DNA from 3 places in the Vagococcus changpingensis genome. Region 3 is predicted to be linked to each of the others. Evidence: predicted binding sites of a transcription regulator. Region 3 holds the regulator's gene; each other region holds the start of a gene.
The links. The regulator LexA, encoded in region 3, represses DNA repair genes until DNA is damaged. The targets are predictions, from matches to a motif close to CNAACANNTGTTNG.

Region 1: the regulator LexA is predicted to act here: its motif matches at 5,228-5,241, upstream of uvrB (excinuclease ABC subunit UvrB).
Region 2: the regulator LexA is predicted to act here: its motif matches at 1,913-1,926, upstream of dinB (DNA polymerase IV).

What each region holds. Positions count from the first base shown of each region.
Region 1 covers NZ_CP093384.1:676,303-684,685, forward strand. Annotated here, with positions in the region: gene feoB (ferrous iron transport protein B) at 1-1,144, opposite strand, end outside; gene MN187_RS03435 (FeoA family protein) at 1,134-1,370, opposite strand; gene MN187_RS03440 (MalY/PatB family protein) at 1,533-2,708, shown strand; gene MN187_RS03445 (LCP family glycopolymer transferase) at 2,808-3,755, shown strand; gene MN187_RS03450 (C1 family peptidase) at 3,802-5,136, opposite strand; gene uvrB (excinuclease ABC subunit UvrB) at 5,287-7,287, shown strand; gene uvrA (excinuclease ABC subunit UvrA) at 7,300-8,383, shown strand, end outside.
Region 2 covers NZ_CP093384.1:1,516,823-1,525,205, reverse strand. Annotated here, with positions in the region: gene addA (helicase-exonuclease AddAB subunit AddA) at 1-789, shown strand, start outside; gene MN187_RS07415 (DUF975 family protein) at 856-1,701, shown strand; gene dinB (DNA polymerase IV) at 1,945-3,066, shown strand; rRNA gene MN187_RS07405 (16S ribosomal RNA) at 3,444-5,001, shown strand; rRNA gene MN187_RS07400 (23S ribosomal RNA) at 5,227-8,138, shown strand; rRNA gene rrf (5S ribosomal RNA) at 8,218-8,333, shown strand.
Region 3 covers NZ_CP093384.1:1,390,641-1,399,023, forward strand. Annotated here, with positions in the region: gene MN187_RS06860 (MDR family MFS transporter) at 1-475, shown strand, start outside; gene tkt (transketolase) at 764-2,764, opposite strand; gene MN187_RS06870 (DUF896 family protein) at 2,862-3,104, opposite strand; gene lexA (transcriptional repressor LexA) at 3,250-3,870, shown strand; gene MN187_RS06880 (hypothetical protein) at 3,982-4,170, shown strand; gene MN187_RS06885 (M42 family metallopeptidase) at 4,228-5,262, shown strand; gene MN187_RS06890 (50S ribosomal protein L25/general stress protein Ctc) at 5,622-6,242, shown strand; gene MN187_RS06895 (hydroxymethylglutaryl-CoA synthase) at 6,398-7,570, shown strand; gene MN187_RS06900 (hydroxymethylglutaryl-CoA reductase, degradative) at 7,591-8,383, shown strand, end outside.

The sequences.
Region 1 (8,383 bases), 710 kb from region 3:
TGGCAATAAGTCTTTCTCTAGGAGAATCAATGATTCTAGCCCCAACAACCCCAGCTGCGTTACAACCAAATCCCATACACATGGTTAATGCTTGTTTCCCACAGGCTCCGGCTTTTTGGAAATGTTTGTCTAAATTAAATGCAACACGAGGTAAGTAACCAAAATCTTCTAATAACGTGAACAATGGAAAGAAAATAGCCATAGGTGGCAACATTACTGCAACAACGGTTGATAGAACTTTATACACGCCATTAATCAACACATCACGAATAATATGTGGGACACCCCAACTCGTTGTAATAGCCATAAGCCAATTGCCAACTTTGTCAAAATTATCGGCTAGAAAATCTGAAGGACCATCCGCTCCTTCAATCGTAAACCAAAAGATAAGCATTAATAATAAAATCATAATAGGAATACCAGTACTTTTTTGTGTGAGAAGTTTATCTAATTTTTGGTCTTTTAGATCGAAATTTTTATCTTCAAATATTGTGACTTCTTTTGCAATAACACTTGCTCTATCCATAATGGCTAGTGTTTCAGTTTCTTTATCAACATGGATTTGTCGCAAAGCTTCCATCATAAATGGATTTGATGTAATGTCTCCATTGATCACACCTTTTGTTTTTTCCATTAAGGTATCAAGACCTTGTTTTTTTACAGCAGATGTTCCCACGACTGGTACACCAAGTAATTCTTGTAATTTTTCTAAATTAATATGGATTTTTTTCTTTTTGGCTTCATCTAGTAAATTGACACACACAATAACGTTTGGTGTCAGCTGCATGATTTGCAATACTAGATTTAGATTTCGCTCTAGACTTGTTGCATCACAGACGACGATAGTAGCTTGAGACTCATTTGATTGAATGAAATCTCGTGCGACTTCTTCTTCTACTGAGTGAGCTGATAGGGAATAGGTACCGGGTAAATCGACTAATATGAATCCTTGTCCCTCAAATTCAGTTCGTCCTTGGGCTAAATCAACCGTTTTTCCAGGCCAATTACCAGTGTGTTGTCTTAGTCCAGTTAGTTCGTTAAAAACTGAGCTCTTACCCACGTTAGGGTTTCCAGCTAATGTAATCACAACATCCGATTCTTTTTTACGTTCAATAACAAAGGTCTCTTTTTCTTCAGTTGTCATCGTTAGACACCTCCACATATTGTGCATCAGAATTTCTTAATGCAATAGTTGTTCCTCTCAAGCGGTAAGCAATTGGATCACTTTTTGGACTGATAAGTGTTTTTTTGACAGTTGTTCCAGGATAGAAACCTAAGTCATATAGTCGTTGTTTCATATCTGCATCTGGGTGAGAGATGTGAGAGATAGTAGCTTGGTCATTAAGGTTTAAATTTAATAAAGTTTTCATCATTTCGCTTCCTTTTTTAGGTTTGCCTAATTTATCTTTATTTTAAACCTAATTTATAGTTTAATCAACCCTTTCTGTCATTGTGTAAAAATAACCCCTTTTTTACTAATTGTCATATATGATAGAATGAGATATTAATTAAAAAAGGAGTGCAAAAAAGACATGACAAATTTTTATGATAAGTATTATGTGGATCGTCATCAAACAGACTCATTAAAATGGGACGGGGTTACAGAACACTTTGGAAGTGAAGGATTACTTCCTTTGTGGGTAGCAGATATGGATTTTAAAATTCCTGAAGAGGTTCAAAATAAAATGATTGAAAGAATCAATCATGGTGTTTTTGGTTATTCTGTAGTACCTGATTCATATTACCAAGCAGTGAAATCTTGGCAAAAAAACCAACACAATGTTGAAGTTAAAAAAGAGTGGTTACGTTTTACGACAGGTGTCGTGAATTCACTGCATTACTTAATTCAATGTTTTACAAAAGAACAAGAGGCTGTCATGATTTGTTCACCAGTATATTACCCGTTTTATGATGTGGTAAAGGATAATAAACGCAAGTTAGTTGTATCTGACTTAGTGATTAATCAGGGTAGATATGAGATTAATTATGAAGAGATGGAAGAAAAGATAAAAAAAGAAAACGTCAAAGCACTGATTTTTTGTTCGCCGCATAATCCTGTTGGACGTGTGTGGACACTTGAGGAATTAAAGAAAATATCTGATATTTGTCAAAAATATGAAGTCTTATTGATTTCTGATGAGATTCATCAAGATTTTGTAGCAAAAGGTCATACATTTATTAGTTATTTAGGGGTAGAGGGTGTCGATTTTGATAAATTAATTGTGGTGAATGCTGCATCAAAATCATTTAACTTAGCAAGTTTACTTCATTCGCATATTTTTATTCCATCACCTGATTTAAGAGTAAGATATGATGAATTTATCAAGACGAGAATTAGTAATCCAACTAGTTTGATGGGGGTTATTGCTACGCAAGCAAGTTATGATTTTGGAGAACAGTGGCTAGATGAATTGAATCAAACCATAGATGATAATTTTGATTTAATGACTCAATTATTTAAGAAATTATTACCAGAAGCGATTGTATATGAAAAACAGGGGACATATTTATCATGGGTTGATTTATCTTGTTATGTTACACAAGATAAAATGAAAGAAATTGTCCAAGATAAAGCTAAATTAGCGATAGATTACGGTGAATGGTTTGGTAAACACAGTGGGACGTTTATTCGTATCAATTTAGCCACACATCCTAAAAATATTGAGTTAGCTATAAAAAATCTAGAAAAAGTAATAAAAAATTCATAGACTTTAAAAATTATTTAAGGTTAACCTAAAAAAATGATAGGATTAATAATCATTATGGTAAAATTAGTGCTATAAAATTGGTTTTTTAGGAGATGTGTGATGGGTAATCAACAAAGTAGACGTAAAAAAAATGTTAAAAAGAAGTCAAGTAAATTAAAAAAATCCATAATAGTATTGGTGACAATTTTGTTATTAGTTATAGTAGGATCAGGAATTTTATTGGCCAAAACCTATTTTGATATAAAAGGCGTGGCGAATAAGGTAAGCGAACCAGTTGAAGGAAGATCCGATGATAAAAATATTCAAGAGGGAGAGCCTTTTTCTGTTTTATTATTAGGACTAGATACTGGTGATTTTGGACGAAATGATGTGGGACGTTCAGATACGATGCTTGTCGCAACAGTAAATCCTAAAGAAAAGAAAACAACTTTAATTAGTATTCCACGAGATACACGGGCTGAAATTGTTGGACATAATTCAGTAGAAAAAATAGCTCATGCTTATGCTTATGGACAAGCTAAAATGGCGATGGATACTGTCGACCATTTATTAGATATGCACTTAAATCATTATGTTTGGATTAACATGATGGGATTTGAAGAATTGGTCAATGCAGTTGATGGAGTAGAGGTAACAAACAAATTTGAATTTGAACAAGATGGTATGACCTTTAAAAAAGGACCAATCAAATTAAATGGTAAAGAAGCACTCGCTTATACACGGATGAGATATGAGGATCCAAATGGAGATTATGGTAGACAAGTGCGACAACAACAGGTTATTGAAGCTATTGCTGACAAGGCATTAGGTTTTACAGGTGTAAAACGTTATAAGGAAATATTAACGGCAATAGAAAATAATATGAAAACAGATTTAGAACCGGATGAAATGTTTGAGATTGCGATGACATATCGTGATAGTTTTAAACACATCGAAAGTGATACCTTGCAAGGTGAGGGAGTGATGATTGATGGGATTTCTTATCAGGAAATTCCTGAAACAGAACTGGCTCGTGTACAAAATTTAATTAAATCACAATTACAATAATAAAAAAGAGTTAGCCGCTTAAAAGTGGTCAACTCTTTTTTCTATTTTATGCAAGAGCTCCCATTGGATCCCAAGGAGCTAAAACAGTGACATCATCTTTTTCAATGACTTCTTTTAAGTCATCAGAAAGGTATTTTTTGTTTACAACGACTTGATAAGTGTATTCACTCATCCAATCATCACTCATGACAAAATAACCTTTTGTTCCAACTTTATCCCCCCAACTATTTTCAACTTTCCATTTAGTTGGTTTATCATTGATTAAGTTTACGCCTGTTAAGACCATTGCGTGAGTCATTAAACTTTCACCATAATCTAAACGTTCTGCTTTACTCATATCATAATTAATATCTAATGTATCTTGTACACTATAAATATCAGTTGCCATAATACCAGTATCTCTTGTTGACGATTGGCCAACATCACAACCAAACCAAACACTTTCGCCATCTTTTAATTGCGCGATAGCTAAGTTTTTGAATGTTTCAATATCAACGTTTAAGTGACGAACTTCTTTACCACCAACGACGTTTCCTAACATATCAACTGTATAAACTTGATTGTAAGGTTTGTCTTTTGTTGGGGCATTGATAATGCTGACATAATCATTTAAATCAGTTCCAATATATTTATCATAGAAAGAAGTAGGAGTTAGCCCTTGTTCTAAGTGATAGTTACCATCATTATCATAGTAAGAATAATCAAATTCAGTTGGTGGTGTACCTAGAGAGGTACTTAATAAATTATAGATTTCTTGTAGTAACTCAATTTTACGAGTTTCAACTTCTGATTCAGAGGCGCCATTAGCAATTAATGTTCTTAATGTTAAGGCATCTTTTCTTAATTTTTTATTTAAGTAAGTATTTAACTCACGACTGCTTGAACTACTTTTTGTTTCAGGCATGATTGTTTTTGGCACAATCCCATATTTTTGGATAATCGCTACTAACATATCCCATTGGCCACCATCTTGTTGAGGGGTTGCTAGTAAAAATGCTACTTCACGACTTGTTAATTCTTGGTTGCTTGTTTTGATAATATTTTCATAGAAGTAATTTGCTTTTTCAAATTTATCCCAGAAAAACGTATAGTTTTGAGATAATTCGAAGTCTTTGATGTGATGATTGTTTAAGACATCATGTCTGAATGTATTAAGGGCTGCAAACATCCAACAACGACCACTTTGTTTTTGATTTGTCACGTTTCCTGTATCTAAGTCGATAGAGAAAACGGGATTGTTTTCAACAACTGCTTTTTGATTTTCTGATGAGGCTAAAATACCATTTTTCATCACTGCACGTTGGCTTAATAAATGCTCACGATTAGCCACGTATTTTTGCTCCATATGTTTGATTTGTTCATTTGAAATAGATTTAACCATGTAACCACACCTTTCTTTTGTTTCTATTCTACTCCAACATTCTTTAAAATAACACTAAATCGATTATTTTTTTATAAAGCGAACTGTTTTGCGAAAGTATGTTCGGTATGATAAAATTGAGGAAATAAGTAAATCTAAAGGAGTTTCAGCATGATTGATAGACAAACAAACAATACCTTTGATTTAGTGTCAAAATATGAACCGGCTGGGGATCAACCGGAAGCGATTAAGCAATTAGTAAAGAATATAGAAAATAATGAAAAAGCTCAAATATTAATGGGGGTAACAGGATCTGGTAAAACGTTCACCATGTCTAATGTAATACAGCAAGTTAATAAACCTACCCTGATTATTGCACACAACAAAACACTTGCTGGACAACTATACAGTGAGTTTAAAGAGTTTTTTCCAAATAATGCAGTGGAGTATTTTGTGAGCTATTATGATTACTACCAACCAGAAGCCTATGTTCCTTCAAGTGATACATATATTGAAAAAGACTCGAGTGTCAATGATGAGATAGATAAATTACGCCATTCAGCGACTAGTTCCCTATTAGAGCGAAATGACGTGATTGTTGTGGCATCTGTGTCTTGTATTTATGGCTTAGGTGATCCTAGAGAATATCAAAATCAAGTTTTGTCATTACGTGAAGGGATGGAAATGGAACGGGATCAACTTCTTAGACATTTAGTTGATATTCAGTTTGAACGAAATGACATTGACTTTCAGCGTGGACGTTTCCGTGTACGCGGTGATGTTGTGGAAATATTTCTAGCGTCAAAAGATGACTTTGCTTTAAGAATTGAATTTTTTGGTGATGAGATTGACCGCATTAGAGAGTTTAATGCCTTAACAGGTGAAATTATTGGAGATAGAGAGCATGTGGCGATTTTCCCCGCGACTCACTTTGTGACGAATGAAGAGCATTTAGAAGAAGCCATCGCTAAAATTCAAAAAGAATTAGATTGGCGCTTAAAAGAACTTAGAAGTGAAGAAAAATTATTAGAAGCCCAACGATTAGAACAGCGAACTAATTATGATATTGAAATGATGCGTGAGATGGGGTATTGCTCAGGGATTGAAAATTACTCTCGGCATATGGATGGAAGACGAGAAGGAGAAGCACCTTACACTTTACTCGATTTTTTTCCTGATGATTTTTTGATAATGGTAGATGAATCCCATGTTACGATGCCTCAAATTAGGGGCATGTATAATGGGGACAGAGCAAGAAAACAAATGTTAGTGGATTATGGTTTCAGATTACCTAGTGCGTTAGATAACCGACCACTTAGATTGGAAGAATTTGAAGAAAAAGTGGACCAAATTATGTATGTGTCTGCTACTCCTGGACCGTATGAAATGGAACAAACAGATGACATTGTGGAACAAATTATTAGACCAACTGGCTTACTTGATCCAGTAATTGAAGTAAGACCAATCATGGGGCAAATTGATGATTTAGTCGGTGAAATATATGAACATGTTGAACGAAATGAGCGTGTCTTTATTACGACGTTAACGAAAAAAATGTCAGAGGACTTAACGGATTACTTTAAAGAATTAGGAATTAAAGTAAAATATTTACATAGTGACATAAAAACACTTGAGAGAACAGAAATTATTCGCGATTTACGATTAGGTGAGTTTGATGTTTTAATAGGGATTAACTTATTGCGTGAGGGATTAGATGTTCCTGAAGTGTCACTTGTTGCCATACTTGATGCTGATAAAGAAGGGTTCTTACGTAGTGAACGCTCACTTATCCAAACCATCGGACGAGCGGCAAGAAACGCCGACGGTAAAGTTATTATGTATGCTGATAAGATTACTGACTCAATGGAGCGAGCGATGTCAGAAACAAGTCGTCGTCGGACTATTCAGGAAGAATATAATGCCGAACATGGTATTGTACCGAAAACAATTAAGAAAGATATTCGTGATTTGATTCGCATTACAAAAGAAAGCGAAGATGAATCAGCTGATTCAGTGTCTATTAAAGAACAATACAATGCAATGGATAGAGATGGAAAAGAAGCTGTTTTACTTGATATTGAGTTACAAATGAAAGATGCTGCCAAGGCACTTGATTTTGAAAAAGCTGCCACATTGAGAGATACGTTGCTAGAACTAAAAGCAAGTAAATAGGAGATAAGGTATATGGCAAATGATAAAATAGTGATTCGTGGTGCAAGAGCACATAATTTAAAAAATATAGATGTAACTATTCCAAGAGATAAACTCGTCGTGATTACAGGACTTTCTGGTTCAGGAAAAAGTTCCTTAGCATTTGATACGTTATACGCTGAAGGGCAACGTCGTTATGTCGAAAGTTTGTCGTCATACGCACGACAATTTTTAGGGCAAATGGATAAGCCAGATGTTGATAGTATTGATGGGTTGAGTCCAGCCATTTCAATTGACCAAAAGACAACCAGTAAAAATCCTCGTTCAACAGTTGGGACCGTCACGGAGATAAATGACTATTTAAGGCTATTATTCGCTCGAGTAGGTGAGCCTATTTGTCCAAATGATGGTACGAAAATTAGTAGTCAGTCTCCAGAGCAGATGACAGACAAATTGTTAGAGTTAGAAGAAAGAACGAGAATTCAGATTCTAGCACCACTCATTCGTGGGAAAAAAGGACAACATAAAAAAGTATTTGAAAAAATCAAAAAAGATGGGTTTGTCCGAGTGAGAGTTGATGGGGAAACCTATGATAATTCTGAAGTGCCAGAGTTAGAAAAAAATAAAAAGCATGATGTTGAAATTATCGTTGACCGTATTGTGATAAAAGATGGCGTTCGCTCAAGATTGTTTGACTCACTTGAATTGGCGTTGCGTTTGGCAGATGGTTATGTATTAGTAGATGTGATGGGACAAGAAGAGATGTTGTTTAGTGAGCATTACGCTTGCCCTTACTGTGGATTTACAGTAGGCAATATTGAACCTCGATTGTTTTCATTTAATACGCCATTTGGTGCGTGTCCAGAGTGTGATGGATTAAGTGTTAAGTTGGAAGTAGATGCAGACTTAGTTGTTCCAGATGAGATGAAAACGTTACGTGAAGGAGCGATTGTACCGTGGAATCCAATCAGCTCAAATTACTACCCAAATATGTTAGAACAAGCCTGCGAACAATTTGGTATTGATTTTGATACACCATTTAAAGAATTAACAAAAGAACAAAAAGATTTATTGTTCAGAGGGTCTGGAGAAAAGACGTTCCATTTCCACTATAAAA
Region 2 (8,383 bases), 130 kb from region 3:
AAAATATCTGATGTGAAACCAAATGTTAAATTACTAAAAGAAGTAGTAGATCGCTTAAATTTTTCTTATCCTGAAAAAGATGCCACTATGACGGCAAGTTATCAGTCTGTTTCTGAGGTTAAACGATTATTTGAAGAACCTGATATGAAGGATGTACCAACACTTAATTTCTCAAAAGAGAAACAAATAAAAGCACATAGGGAAGTATTGAGTGATAGTGCTAAGCCTAAATTTATGGAAGGTGATATCCAAATTAAATCGACAGATATTGGTTCAGCAGTACATTTATTGATGCAATTGCTACCTCTTGATAAAAAGCCAACAGAACAAGATATAGAGGCACAAATAGAGACAATGATACAAAATGGTGTTTTTACAGAAAAATTAGCAGCTATATTACCTATCAATAGAATAAAGTCGTTTTTTGATACAACATTTGGCGAATATCTATTAGCACACCATGAATTTACTAGAAGAGAACAACCCTTTTCCTTACTATTACCAGCTAAAGAGCTGTATCAAGATTATGTGACTAAAGAAGAGGATACTGTATTGATTCATGGGATTATTGATGGATTTGTCTTAACAGACTCAGAGCTTATTTTATATGATTTTAAAACAGATTATGTGCCTAAAGATGCTAGTATTGAAGAATTAGAAAAATTAAAACAACGTTATGTTGGTCAATTAACACTTTATCAATTAGCGTTAGAAGAAATTTATCAAAGAAACGTGACATCTTCTAAATTGATTCTATTAAATAGTGGAGACATTATTGATATGATATAAATGTTATTCATTTGAAAAAAAAAATGATAAAATAAGTGTCAATAAAAGGAGAGGGATGTGATATGTATGTATAAATCCTCTAAAGAACTTAAAATGCAAGCAAAAGAATCACTCAGAGGACGATGGAAAGAAGCAGTAATGTTGAATTTGGTACCATCAATCATTCAAATGATTTCAATGTTTTTTCTTACTATAATAATAGTGGTGTTTGGATTATTTATTGTCACGACGGCAAGTGATCAATCAAATTATTCAAAAATAGCGGGAGACGACTATGATAGTATTCAACATGAATATACATGGGAGGAAGACTTCGATGATGAATCACCTGCTTCAGACGTAGTAGCGGCAATTGCTTCAGTAGGATCTGCTCCATTAGCAGGACCTATATTTAGTTTTGTTATAACATTTTTAACAATTGGTATTTCATTTACTTTTTTAGATGTCATAAGGCGTGGAAAATCACAAGATATGTCGTTTAAAGAATCGTTTAGATTATTTAATGGAAATGATTTTGTTCCAGTATTATTGATTAATATTTTGACATATGTTTTCCAATACTTGTGGACTTTATTATTTATTATTCCAGGTATTGTAAAAGGATATTCTTATTCACAAGCAAACTTTATTTATAAAGATTTATCTTCATCTCGTGATACAAGGAGTATGGGCGCTACAAGTTTTATAACTGAAAGTCGTGAATTAATGGATGGGCATAAAGGTCGATTATTTTGGTTAGATATTAGTTTTATTGGGTGGTATTTTGTGGGAATGCTAACAATGGGAATAGGATTATTATGGATTAATCCATATATTAATGCGACGAAAGCAGCGTTCTATGATGATTTATCTAAAGGAAAATTTTTAGAAGAAGAAGTAATGGAAGAAGATGAAATTTGGACAAGTTTTTAAAGAATGAGATGATTCTCATTCTTTTTTTATTATATTGATACCTTAAAGTCAGATGAATTTAATGCATAAGTCGTATGATGAATGGCATACCAATTATCCCGAATTGGTTTTTGAATTCTATTTATAAGTAAAATAGAATCATTTACAACCTTCATTTCCACTAGAGCGACGGCTTTGGTGGTTTTTTTGTGTCTTCGTGGTATAATTGATACGAACGTATATTCTTTTTTTGGAGGTTAGTTTATGTCAAATGGGTTAAGGTTTCCGTTAATCAATGATTTATCTCGGAAAATTATTCATATTGATATGGATGCTTTTTATGCTTCTATAGAAGAAAGAGATAATCCTAGTCTAAAAGGTAAGCCGTTAGTCATTGCCAAACACCCTAATGATACAAATGGACGCGGAGTTGTCACTACAGCGAATTATGAAGCAAGAAAATACGGTATTCATTCAGCTATGAGCGCAAAAAAAGCATATGAACTATGTCCACATGCCGTGTTTGTTTCAGGAAATCGGGAATATTATGCTGAAGTTTCTAAACAAATTCATGAAGTTTTTAGAGAGTACACTGATGTAGTTGAACCTCTTTCTCTTGATGAGGCTTACCTTGACGTAACGCTTAATAAACAAGATATTAAAAGTGCAATAAAAATAGCCCGACTTATTCAATCTAAAATTTATGAGAAAGTCGAACTAACTAGTTCTGCAGGAGTCAGCTATAATAAATTTTTAGCTAAAATTGCGTCAGATTACGATAAACCTAAAGGATTAACCGTTATACTACCGAAAGAGGCACAAAAGTTTTTGTTTGAGTTACCAATTGAAAAATTTTATGGTATTGGAAAGAAGACAATTCCATTCATGCATGAAATGGGCATATACACAGGAAAAGATTTATATGACATACCCGAATTGACGTTAATCGATTGGTTTGGTAAAAAAGGATATAGCTTATATCGTAAAGTTAGAGGAATCCATAATGATCCAGTAGAAAATAATCGAGAGAGAAAATCAATAGGTAGAGAAAGAACTTTTGGAAAAATACTTATCCAAGAATTGGATGTACTAAATCATTTAAGAGAATTGTCAGAAGAAGTTAGTCAAAAACTATTGAAAAATGAATTAAAAGGAAAAACAATCGTTCTAAAGGTAAGAACTAATTCTTATGAAACAGTTACAAGAAGGATGACATTAAATAAATATATTTGTCAAACGGAAGAAATTTATTTTTATGTTAATCAATTGTGGGAAGAATTAAATTGGATAAATAGTGGTATTAGACTAGTAGGAGTAACAATCACATCTTTAGAAAAGTCTGTTTATGAAGTAATAGAATTACCTTTATTCATTAAAAAAGGATAAATAAATAAGTAATATTGAAAAAAATAAAAAAAACTGTTGACGAATTGTGACATAATTGTTATATTAGTAAATGTCCTTGAGACACAGCTTTTAAAAAGTACAACTTTTAACATTTAGCTAATAGGATTTTTATTCTAGCGAACGAATTTTCAGAAAATTTAAAAAATTCAAAAAACTGTTGACAAGTTATTATAAACTTGTTATGATATAAAAGTTGTTACGACAACAAAGTTTAGACCTTTGAAAACTGAACAAAGTAAGACGAACCAAATGTGTAGGGCGTTTCTACTATGTAGAAACAAACCATATTTAGTGAATACAATTCGCTAGCAAGTTTTAAAACAAATGAGCTAAACATCGCAAGATGTTATCAACTTTTTATTGAGAGTTTGATCCTGGCTCAGGACGAACGCTGGCGGCGTGCCTAATACATGCAAGTCGAACGCACTTCTTTTCACCGGAGCTTGCTCCACCGAAAAGAAGTGAGTGGCGGACGGGTGAGTAACACGTGGGCAACCTGCCCACCAGAGGGGGATAACACTTGGAAACAGGTGCTAATACCGCATAATTGCTTTTGCCGCATGGCGAAAGTATGAAAGACGCTTCGGTGTCACTGGTGGATGGGCCCGCGGTGCATTAGTTAGTTGGTGGGGTAACGGCCTACCAAGACCATGATGCATAGCCGACCTGAGAGGGTGATCGGCCACACTGGGACTGAGACACGGCCCAGACTCCTACGGGAGGCAGCAGTAGGGAATCTTCGGCAATGGACGAAAGTCTGACCGAGCAACGCCGCGTGAGTGAAGAAGGTTTTCGGATCGTAAAACTCTGTTGTTAGAGAAGAACAAGTGATAGAGTAACTGTTATCACCTTGACGGTATCTAACCAGAAAGCCACGGCTAACTACGTGCCAGCAGCCGCGGTAATACGTAGGTGGCAAGCGTTGTCCGGATTTATTGGGCGTAAAGCGAGCGCAGGCGGTCTTTTAAGTCTGATGTGAAAGCCCTCGGCTCAACCGAGGAAGGTCATTGGAAACTGGAGGACTTGAGTGCAGAAGAGGAGAGTGGAATTCCATGTGTAGCGGTGAAATGCGTAGATATATGGAGGAACACCAGTGGCGAAGGCGACTCTCTGGTCTGTAACTGACGCTGAGGCTCGAAAGCGTGGGGAGCAAACAGGATTAGATACCCTGGTAGTCCACGCCGTAAACGATGAGTGCTAAGTGTTGGAGGGTTTCCGCCCTTCAGTGCTGCAGTTAACGCATTAAGCACTCCGCCTGGGGAGTACGGCCGCAAGGCTGAAACTCAAAGGAATTGACGGGGGCCCGCACAAGCGGTGGAGCATGTGGTTTAATTCGAAGCAACGCGAAGAACCTTACCAGGTCTTGACATCCTTTGACCACTCTAGAGATAGAGCTTTCCCTTCGGGGACAAAGTGACAGGTGGTGCATGGTTGTCGTCAGCTCGTGTCGTGAGATGTTGGGTTAAGTCCCGCAACGAGCGCAACCCTTATTGTTAGTTGCCATCATTTAGTTGGGCACTCTAGCGAGACTGCCGGTGACAAACCGGAGGAAGGTGGGGATGACGTCAAATCATCATGCCCCTTATGACCTGGGCTACACACGTGCTACAATGGACAGTACAATGAGTTGCGAGACCGCGAGGTTTAGCTAATCTCTTAAAGCTGTTCTCAGTTCGGATTGTAGGCTGCAACTCGCCTACATGAAGCCGGAATCGCTAGTAATCGTGGATCAGCATGCCACGGTGAATACGTTCCCGGGCCTTGTACACACCGCCCGTCACACCACGAGAGTTTGTAACACCCAAAGTCGGTGAGGTAACCTTTTGGAGCCAGCCGCCTAAGGTGGGATAGATGATTGGGGTGAAGTCGTAACAAGGTAGCCGTATCGGAAGGTGCGGCTGGATCACCTCCTTTCTAAGGATAATTACGGAAAACACATTACGTTTTACTTTGTTCAGTTTTGAGAGGTCTACTCTCAAACAGATTGTTCATTGAAAACTGGATAGTTGAAGTTAGACATCAACATAAACCGAGAACACCGCGTTGAACAGTTTCTTTTAAAGAACTGTGAAATGTATTAACTATTATCTATCGCTAGTTAATAGTTAATGAAAAAAAGCTAACCGTAAGGTTAGAAAAGGTTAAGTGAATAAGGGCACACGGTGGATGCCTTGGCACTAGAAGCCGATGAAGGACGGGACTAACACCGATATGCTTCGGGGAGCTGTAAGTAAGCTATGATCCGGAGATTTCCGAATGGGGGAACCCAGTATCTTTTATAGGATATTATCTAGTAGTGAATACATAGCTATTAGAAGGTAGACGCAGAGAACTGAAACATCTAAGTACCTGTAGGAAGAGAAAGAAAAATCGATTTCCTTAGTAGCGGCGAGCGAAACGGAAACAGCCCAAACCAATAAGCTTGCTTATTGGGGTTGTAGGACTCAATTGTGGTAGCTGTTGTGGATAGTCGAATCGATCTGGAAAGGTCAGCCATAGCGGGTAAAAGCCCCGTAGATGAAATTGACAACACACCTATGAGTATCCTGAGTACGGCGGAACACGAGAAATTCCGTCGGAATCCGGGAGGACCATCTCCCAAGGCTAAATACTCTCTAGTGACCGATAGTGAACCAGTACCGTGAGGGAAAGGTGAAAAGCACCCCGGAAGGGGAGTGAAATAGAACCTGAAACCGTGTGCTTACAAGAAGTTAGAGCCCGTTAATGGGTGATAGCGTGCCTTTTGCAGAATGAACCGGCGAGTTACGATAGCATGCGAGGTTAAGCTGAAGAAGCGGAGCCGTAGCGAAAGCGAGTCTGAATAGGGCGAATGAGTATGTTGTCGTAGACCCGAAACCATGTGACCTACCCATGTCCAGGTTGAAGGTGTGGTAAAACGCACTGGAGGACCGAACCCACGTACGTTGAAAAGTGCGGGGATGAGGTGTGGGTAGCGGAGAAATTCCAAACGAACTTGGAGATAGCTGGTTCTCTCCGAAATAGCTTTAGGGCTAGCCTCGGATTTGAGAATGATGGAGGTAGAGCACTGTTTGGACTAGGGGCCCGTCTTGGGTTACCGAATTCAGATAAACTCCGAATGCCATTCATTTATATCCGGGAGTCAGACAGTGAGTGATAAGATCCATTGTCGAAAGGGAAACAGCCCAGACCACCAGCTAAGGTCCCAAAATACATGTTAAGTGGAAAAGGATGTGAGGGTGCACAAACAACTAGGATGTTGGCTCAGAAGCAGCCACCATTTAAAGAGTGCGTAATAGCTCACTAGTCGAGTGCCCTTGCGCCGAAAATGTACCGGGGCTAAACATGTTACCGAAGCTGTGGATAGAACCTTTGGTTCTATGGTAGGAGAGCGTTCTAAGGGCGTTGAAGCTGGATCGTAAGGACTGGTGGAGCGCTTAGAAGTGAGAATGCCGGTATGAGTAGCGAAAGACAGGTGAGAATCCTGTCCACCGAATGACTAAGGTTTCCTGGGGAAGGCTCGTCCTCCCAGGGTTAGTCGGGACCTAAGCTGAGGCCGATAGGCGTAGGCGATGGACAACAGGTTGAGATTCCTGTACTCGTTTGTTTTGTTTGAACAATGGAGGGACACAGGAGGCTATGAGATCGTGCGACTGGAAGTGCACGTTCAAGCAACAAGTTTTGATAAGAGTCAAATGCTTTTATCTTTAAGAACAAGTTGTGATGAGTAGGGAAATAGAGTACCGAAGTCTCAATGTCACACTGTCAAGAAAAGCTTCTAGTTAGAAACAAATGACCCGTACCGCAAACCGACACAGGTAGTCGAGGAGAGAATCCTAAGGTGAGCGAGAGAACTCTCGTTAAGGAACTCGGCAAAATGACCCCGTAACTTCGGGAGAAGGGGTGCTGAACGCAAGTTCAGCCGCAGTGAATAGGCCCAAGCGACTGTTTATCAAAAACACAGGTCTCTGCAAAATCGAAAGATGACGTATAGGGGCTGACGCCTGCCCGGTGCTGGAAGGTTAAGAGGATGGGTTAGCAATAGCGAAGCTCAAAATTGAAGCCCCAGTAAACGGCGGCCGTAACTATAACGGTCCTAAGGTAGCGAAATTCCTTGTCGGGTAAGTTCCGACCCGCACGAAAGGCGTAACGATTTGGGCACTGTCTCAACGAGAGACTCGGTGAAATTTTAGTACCTGTGAAGATGCAGGTTACCCGCGACAGGACGGAAAGACCCCATGGAGCTTTACTGTAGTTTGATATTGAATGTTTGTAACACATGTACAGGATAGGTAGGAGCCGTAGAAATCGGAACGCTAGTTTCGATGGAGGCGCTGGTGGGATACTACCCTTGTGTTATGACCATTCTAACCCGCACCACTTATCGTGGTGGGAGACAGTGTCAGATGGACAGTTTGACTGGGGCGGTCGCCTCCCAAAAGGTAACGGAGGCGCCCAAAGGTTCCCTCAGAATGGTTGGAAATCATTCGTAGAGTGCAAAGGCAGAAGGGAGCTTGACTGCGAGAGTTACAACTCGAGCAGGGACGAAAGTCGGGCTTAGTGATCCGGTGGTTCCGCATGGAAGGGCCATCGCTCAACGGATAAAAGCTACCCTGGGGATAACAGGCTTATCTCCCCCAAGAGTTCACATCGACGGGGAGGTTTGGCACCTCGATGTCGGCTCGTCGCATCCTGGGGCTGTAGTCGGTCCCAAGGGTTGGGCTGTTCGCCCATTAAAGCGGCACGCGAGCTGGGTTCAGAACGTCGTGAGACAGTTCGGTCCCTATCCGTCGCGGGCGTTGGAAATTTGAGAGGAGCTGTCCTTAGTACGAGAGGACCGGGATGGACATACCTCTGGTGTACCAGTTGTTCTGCCAAGGGCATTGCTGGGTAGCTATGTATGGACGGGATAAACGCTGAAAGCATCTAAGCGTGAAGCCCCCCTCAAGATGAGATTTCCCATTCCTTTAAGGAAGTAAGACCCCTGAAAGATGATCAGGTAGATAGGCTAGAAGTGGAAGTACAGTGATGTATGGAGCGGACTAGTACTAATCGGTCGAGGACTTAACCAAGATAGCGGTGGACAATTATATTGATACTAACTTAACATCCAGTTTTGAGTGAATCATCACTCAATAAAAAGCATATAAGTGCGGTGACGATGGCAAGAAGGATACACCTGTAACCATGCCGAACACAGAAGTTAAGCTTCTTAGCGCCGAGGGTAGTGAAGGGTTTCCCTTTGTGAGAGTAGGACGTTGCCGTGCTTTTTGTATTAATTTAAATATTAACGAGAGAGGGGGGTACATTTAATTAT
Region 3 (8,383 bases):
TAAATTATTTGATAAGTATGGAGAAAAATATTTATCAATTATTGGAATGAGTTTACTAACAATTGGGACTGCTTGTTTATGTACACTAAATGAAAAAACACCTATGCATTTTATCACCATTATTTACGGCGTCAGAATGCTAGGTGTCAGTATGGTTATGATGCCAATAACCACAGCTGGTATGAATTCACTACCTGATACTCTCATTAGTCATGGTTCCGCTGCAAATAATACAGCAAAACAATTATTCAGCTCTATTGGGACAGCCATCTTAATTAGTTTCCTATCTCAAGCAACCCTAAAAGATATGCCGCATAAATCACTTCTGTTAAGTTCTCCTATTACTTACAAATCAGATGTGTTATCTGCTACTTTACATGGTTACAATATTGCCTTTATCGTCGCAACACTATTTTGTGCAATGGGTCTAGCGCAAGCCATTTTTATGGGCATGAACAAATCTTTGAATAAATAAAATAAAAATCTATGTCAACAAAGTAACATTGACATAGATTTTTATAAATAATGATTAGTTTCATAGTTCTAAAACGTGTATGCATTGAAAGGAACCTTAGTATGTTTTTTGGAAGCATTCAAAACAATATAGCGAGTTAAAATAAGGCTTAGTCCTTAATCAACTTTTGTGGCGCTTTTTTTATTTTTACTATTATACAACACTATCTATTCACACCACTAACTAATTATAAATTATATCATAATAAACAAAAAAACCCGAAAGTTTAAAAACTACCGGGTTTTTTTATTATAAAGAATTAAATGTTTTTACAACATTTTCTACTGTAAATCCGTATTCTTCAATCACTTTATTGCCAGGTGCACTGGCACCAAATCGATCAATGCCCATCGTTTTTCCAGACAAGCCAACATAACGTTCCCAACCAAATGTTGCACCCATTTCGATTGATACACGCTTGCTCACTGATGAAGGTAACACACTTTCTTTATAAGCTGTATCTTGTGCGTCAAATAAAGTAGTCGATGGCATTGAAACGACTGACACATCCACGCCTTCTTTTTCATACAACGCTTTTTGAGCATCCATTGCCAATTTAACTTCTGATCCAGTCGCGATTAAGATTCCGTCTGGTGTGTCACGTTTTGATGGAGATAATACGTATGCTCCACGTCCCACGCCTTCATAGGCTTTTTCTTTTGTTCCTTCAAGAACAGGTAAGTTTTGTCTTGATAAAGCTAAAACAGTTGGTGTCTCCGTTGACGTTGCGGCCAATTTCCATGCAGCTGATACTTCATTGCCATCAGCTGGACGAATTAAGTTTACATTTGGTATCCCACGTAAGCTTGATAACTGTTCGATTGGCTCATGCGTTGGACCATCTTCACCAACCGCAATCGAATCATGTGTTAACACAAATGTGACAGGGGCTTTTTGAATCGCTGATAAACGTAACGCTGGACGTAGGTAATCAACGAATACAAAGAATGTTCCACCATAGACACGTGTTCCACCATGCAAAGCAATCCCATTCATTGCTGCTGCCATACCAAATTCACGAACCCCAAACCAAATATTACGGCCTTCATATTGTCCTGGTTCAAAATCTTTTTCAGCTGCCACCATGGTATTATTTGATGATGATAAATCGGCAGATCCTCCCCAGAATGATGGGATTTCTTTAGATAAGACTTGAATGGCTTCTTTACTTGTCACACGACTTGCCGCACTTTCACCAAGTTCATATGTTGGTAAAACAGATTCCAAATCAACTGTCACGTCACCTTTGAAGGCTTCTTCAAATTGTTTCGCTAGTTCTGGATAAGCAGCTTTATAATCAGCAAATTGTTTTTGCCACTCTGCTTCTGCTTTTTCACCTTTTTCTACCATATCAGCGTGGAAACGTGTTGCGACTTCTTCTGGTACAGTAAATGCTGGGTAATCCCAACCGTAAGATTTTTTAGCAAACGCCACACCTTCAGCTCCAAGTGGTGCACCATGAACTTTGTTTGTCCCTTCGTTTTCAGCACCAAACCCAATCACTGTTTTGACTTCAATCATGGTTGGTTTTGTAGTTTCTTTTTGTGCGGATTCAATAGCATTCGCAATTTCTTCTAAATCATTGCCATCTTTGACTAAAATGTGTTGCCATCCTGATGATTCAACACGACCTTTAACGTCTTCCGTAAATGACTTATCTAATGGTCCGTCTAATGAAATACCATTTGAATCATATAACACAATTAATTTACCAAGTTTTAAATGACCAGCTAAACTGATTGCTTCTTGAGAAATACCTTCCATTAAATCACCATCACCACATAAAGCATACGTGTAATGGTCAACGATATTAAATTGATCTTTGTTATATGTTGCAGCGAGGTGCGCTTCTGCCATCGCAAATCCAACACTCATCGCAATTCCTTGACCTAATGGACCAGTTGTTGCTTCTACCCCATCTGTATGATGAACTTCAGGATGTCCTGGTGTCAAACTATCCCATTGACGGAATTTTTTTAATTCCTCCATTGGTAAGTTATAACCTGACAAATGAAGTAAACTATAAAGCATTGCAGAACCATGTCCTGCCGATAACACAAAACGATCACGGTCTACCCATTGTCTTGATGTTTTAGGATTGACCTTTAAAAATTTTGTCCAAAGAGTATAAGCCATTGGAGCTGCCCCCATGGGTAATCCTGGATGTCCTGAATTTGCTTGTTGAACCATGTCTAAACTAAGGGTACGAATTGCATTCACACCTAGTTGATCAATTTGATCAAATAACATATAACGCCCTCCTATTTAGGTTTTTTTTACCTTTATTGTATTTTACATCTAATAATATTATTTTACAAGCGTTTTTATAGAAATAACACATGCAATTTTATCGATCATGTAATCCTTTTTCTTTTTGGATTTGTTTTAATTTCTCAGGAGTAACATCTGTCCCCTCTTCATCGACTACTTTCATTCCCTCAATGTGATTTCTCATACCTTTTCTAAAACTATGTAAATATTCTTCCCTCAATAATTGTTGTTCTTTTTTTTCAACGTCAGTTAGTCCCTCAGTTGTTTTTGCTTTCTTTGCTAGCTCATTAATTCTTGCTAATTTTTTTTCACTTAACATAAGTCACGACCTCCTTAAAGTACTACCTAAATAGTAGCTTAAAAAAGATAAAAAAACAATTATATATCGTTCAAACGTACGAACATGCGTTTGATTTTAAGAAAAAATTATGTTACACTCAAAAAAAAGGAAATGAGGTATCATCATGTCAACTAAACGTTCTTCTAGGCAATTAGACGTTTTAAAATATATTCATGAACAAGTTGAAAAAAAAGGGTATCCTCCAACTGTAAGAGAAATTGGAACAGCTGTTAACCTTTCATCAACGTCTACTGTTCATGGTCACTTATCACGTTTGGAAAAAAAAGGATTGATTACTCGTGATCCAACTAAGCCCAGAGCAATCGAATTAACAAATGAAGGGTTAAAAATGATTGGCGTTAACTCTCCTTTTATTCCAATGCTTGGTGTTGTAACTGCAGGTGAGCCAATCTTAGCTGTTGAAGAAGCATCAGATTTTTTCCCATTACCTCCTGACTTAAAATATGAACAAAACAGTTTATTCATGTTAACCATTCGTGGAGATAGTATGATAAATGCTGGGATATTTGATGGTGATCATGTCATTGTAAGAAAACAGTCATCTGCTATTAATGGTGAAATTGTTATTGCTATGACAGATGAAAATGAAGCAACATGTAAAAGGTTTTTTAAAGAAAAAAATCATATTAGATTACAACCGGAAAATGATACATTAGAACCAATTATCTTAAACAGTGTCGCTATTTTAGGTAAAGTGGTTGGACTTTATAGAAATCATATTTAATAAAGCATAACACTATGCTTTATTTTTTTCTTTACAAAGGGAACGGATGTTTGTATAATATATTCAAAGATAAGAACATATGTTCTATCAAATAGTTTAAGGAGTGGTTTTATGTTTGCTATCAGAAGATATGCTCTAATTTTAATTGTCTTAATTATTGGTGTTATTTTAGGTAATATGGGATTAGATGTTGCATTAATTATATTGACCCCACTTGTATTATTATGGTTAATGCTTTGGGATGAAAAAAGTTATCGTCGCTCTCAACAAAAACATAACCATCTATCCTATAAAAAATAAGCATTGCTTTTTATGAATGATTCATCTACCCTTAATTAAAAAGAAAGGATGAGTCATTTGTATAAAGATACTATTGAATTAACAAAGGAATTAACCAATATTCCTTCTCCAACGGGAGATACTAAAAAAATTATTGCATTTATTAGTAACCTATTAAATAAATCTGGTTATAAGCCTTGTATTAATAATAAAGGAAGTTTAATAATCACTGTTCCTGGAACAAATCAAGAGAAACAACGATTTATTACTGCTCATATTGACACGTTAGGTGCTATGGTTCGTGCCGTTAAACCAGATGGTAGGTTAAAATTGGACTTAATTGGTGGGTTTCATTTCAATTCAATTGAAGGTGAATACTGCACAATTCATACTCAAAATAACGGAGACTACACAGGTACGATTTTAATGCATCAAACTAGTGTTCACGTTTATAAAGATGCTGGAACAGCTAAACGCGACCAACAAAATATGGAAGTTAGAATTGATGAAAAAGTATTTTCAAAAGATGAAACAGAACAACTTGGTATTCAAGTAGGAGATTTTATTAGTTTTGATCCAAGAACAATTATTACACCATCAGGATATATAAAATCTCGTCATCTAGATGATAAAGTTAGCGCAGCTATTCTAATAAATTTTTTAATCAATCTAAAAGAAACCAAACAAACCTTGCCATACACAACCCATTTCTTCTTTTCAAATAACGAAGAAATCGGTTATGGTGGAAATTCAAATATTGATTCTCAAGTTGTTGAATATGTTGCAGTTGATATGGGAGCTATGGGAGATGATCAACAAACAGATGAACACACCGTATCTATCTGTGTCAAAGATGCTAGTGGTCCTTATCATGTAGACCTTCGAAATCATTTCGTGTCACTGTGCAAGGAGAAAAAAATTCCTTACCAATTAGATATTTATCCTTATTATGGTAGTGATGCATCTGCTGCAATGAAAGCTGGAGCAGATGTTAAACACGGGCTAATTGGAGCAGGTATAGAGTCAAGTCATGCTTATGAAAGAACCCATAAAGATTCTATTGACGCTACTGAACAATTAGTAAGAGAATATTTATTTAGTTCTTTATCATAACAAAAAAACAAACTCATGGAGTTTGTTTTTTTGTTTAAAACTATATCACTTGACCTTTTCTTCTTTTCGTCGTATGGTTAGTTCATAAGCTTATATTATAGTGTGGTTTAAAACCATGATGAGCAGGCAATATATGGATTGCTTAAGTCCTTAGTCACCATATTTAACTTATTAATTAGTATTTAATTATTAAGATTGCCTCAAAAGGTATAATATAATCTTATTGTTCGTTATTGATAAATTTAACACACTTATCAATATCACCTAGATTAATCGATTAGCTCATCACAACGATTACGTCTACATGAACTAAATAACGAACTAATTAAGATGTTATATTCTAAAGGAGGAAATTATTTATGTCAGTAGTGTTAAAAGTAGAAGAAAGAGCAACTAGACCAAGATCTATCCGCAGAAAACTTAGAGAAGAAGGACGTGTACCTGGAGCTGTAAATGGTAACGGTATACAAAATCTATCAATTTCTGTTGATGCCCGTCAACTTGAAAAAGATATTCGTGAAAATGGATTAAATGCTGTTTATGTATTAGAGTTAGACGGTAAAAAAATTAGTACATTATTACATACTTATGAATTAGATACATTCACTAAATCATGGATTCACGTAGAATTCTTAGCAGTAGATATGTCTCAAGAAACTGAAGTAGAAGCTGAATTATCACTTGTTGGAACTTCTAAAGGAGTTAAATCTGGTGGTATTCTAGAACAAAACTTATATAGTGTTATTGTATCAGCTACTCCAGATAAATTACCAGAACGTGTTGAAGTAAACATTGAAGATTTAGAAATTGGAGATTCTTTAGTAGTTGCTGATATTCCTAAACATGATGAGTTTACAATCATTACAGATGCAGAAGAACAAATTTGTGCTGTAGTTGAAATGGCTGCTCCTGTTGAAGATGAAGCTAACGATATCGTTGCAGAACCTGAGTTAGTTAATGCTAAACCTGAAGAAGCTTAATTAAAAAATATACTAAACAGAACTCTTTTTAAGAGTTCTGTTTTTTTATACTTTAAGAGATTACTAAAATCACTGAAGAAGTTCCACTCTTTATCTCTTTCTATGATAGAATACTTATAAATGACTCTTATTCTAAAAGAAAGTAGGTTAAATGTATGGTTGGTATAGATAAAATAAATTTTTACACCCCAAACACATATATTAAATTAGAAGAACTAGCAAATTATCGTGGGGTAGATCCTGATAAATTTACTATAGGCATTGGACAATCAAAAATGTCTGTTCCTCCTATAAGTCAAGATACAGTCAGCATGGCTGCAAATGCCGCCTATCCTCTACTTACAAAAAATGATTTAAATAACATAGATTTAATCGTTGTTGGAACTGAAACAGGTGTCGATGCATCAAAATCAGTTGCTTCATTTATTCATCAACTACTAGACATCCATCCTTTTGCAAAATCAGTTGATTTAAAACAGGCATGCTATGGTGCGACAGCCGGTTTAATGATGGCTGTTGACTTTGTTAAACTGCATCCAGATAAAAAAGCATTAGTAATTGGATCAGATATTTCACGATATGGACTAAATAGTTCTGGCGAAGTCACACAAGGAGCTGGTGCTATTGCAATGATTATCAGCTCTTCACCTAGTATTTTAGAAATTGAGGAAGTATCCGTTTCTATGACAAAAAGTATTTTTGATTTTTGGCGACCAAATTATTCTAAAACAGCCATTGTCGATGGCAAATTCTCAAATGAAGCGTATATTTCTTTTTTCAGTGAGTTATGGGTAGAATATTCTAAACGGACTAATCTATCACTAGAAGATTTTTCTGCTTTTTGTTTCCATTTACCTTATACCAAAATGGGGAAAAAAGCTTTACTACCAGTTTTGGAGAAAGAGGCACCAAAAAACAAAGACTTATTACTAGAAAACTACCAATATAGTACAAACTACTCTCGTGATATCGGAAATATTTACACTGGTTCATTGTATTTAAGTTTTATGTCCTTGATTGAACATGCGTCATCTTCTCTTACCGCAACTGATCGCATTGGTTTCTTTAGTTACGGTAGCGGTGCTGTAGCAGAAATATTTACCGGAAAATTAGTTGATGGTTTTAAAGATTCTTTATTAGCAGCTGAACATGAAAAACTATTAACCAATAGAATGGATTTATCTATCGAAGACTATACGACGATGTTTACCAAAGAATTAAGCATCGATTCAGATGGTAATCATTTGTTTAATCAAGATAAAACAGACAATGGCATCTTTTTCTTTAAAGGTACTGATAATCATCAACGTCTGTACGGTAAAAACTAAATTTCAAGGAGAGTATTTTAGTGACGAATTTATTTAATAAGTTTTATAAGAAAACACGAGATGAAAGACTCTCTATCTTACTTAGTGAGCATTATCTAGACGACAAAGACTATTGCTTGTTTAAAAACAATTCACCTTTAGATAATGACGTGGCTAATTCTCTGATTGAAAATCAATTAACTCAATTTCCACTTCCTTTAGGTGTTGCACTGAATTTTCTGATTGATGGTGAAGAAAAAATCATTCCAATGGTTGTTGAAGAGCCTTCTGTTATAGCTGCTTGTAGCAATGCTGCTAAATTAGCTAGACCCAATGGTTTTAAAACATCTATCGAAACTTATTTGAAACGCGGGCAAATTATCTTAACAGGCGTAACGAATCCAAATGACGCTAAAAAGCTAATTTTGTCACAGGTTGATATAATTAAAGAAGTCGCAGATAACGCTCACCCATCAATCGTAAAACGTGGTGGCGGGTTAAAAGAGATTACTTGCGACATTTTTGAATCTGAAAACGGTGATGATACATTTTTAACTGTGTATTTATTAGTAGATGTCCAAAAAGCTATGGGAGCGAATATTATTAATACGATTCTTGAAGGGGTCACCCCACTTATTGTTGATTTAGTCGGTGGTGAAGCACTGATGTCTATTTTGAGTAACTATAACACCGAATCCCTTGTCACTTCGACTTGCTCGATTCCTTTTGATAAACTTGGAAATCAATCAACTAGTGGGAAAAACATTGCTCAAAGAATTGAAAAAGCCACTCAATATGCCAACCTCGATACATATCGTGCTGTCACTCATAATA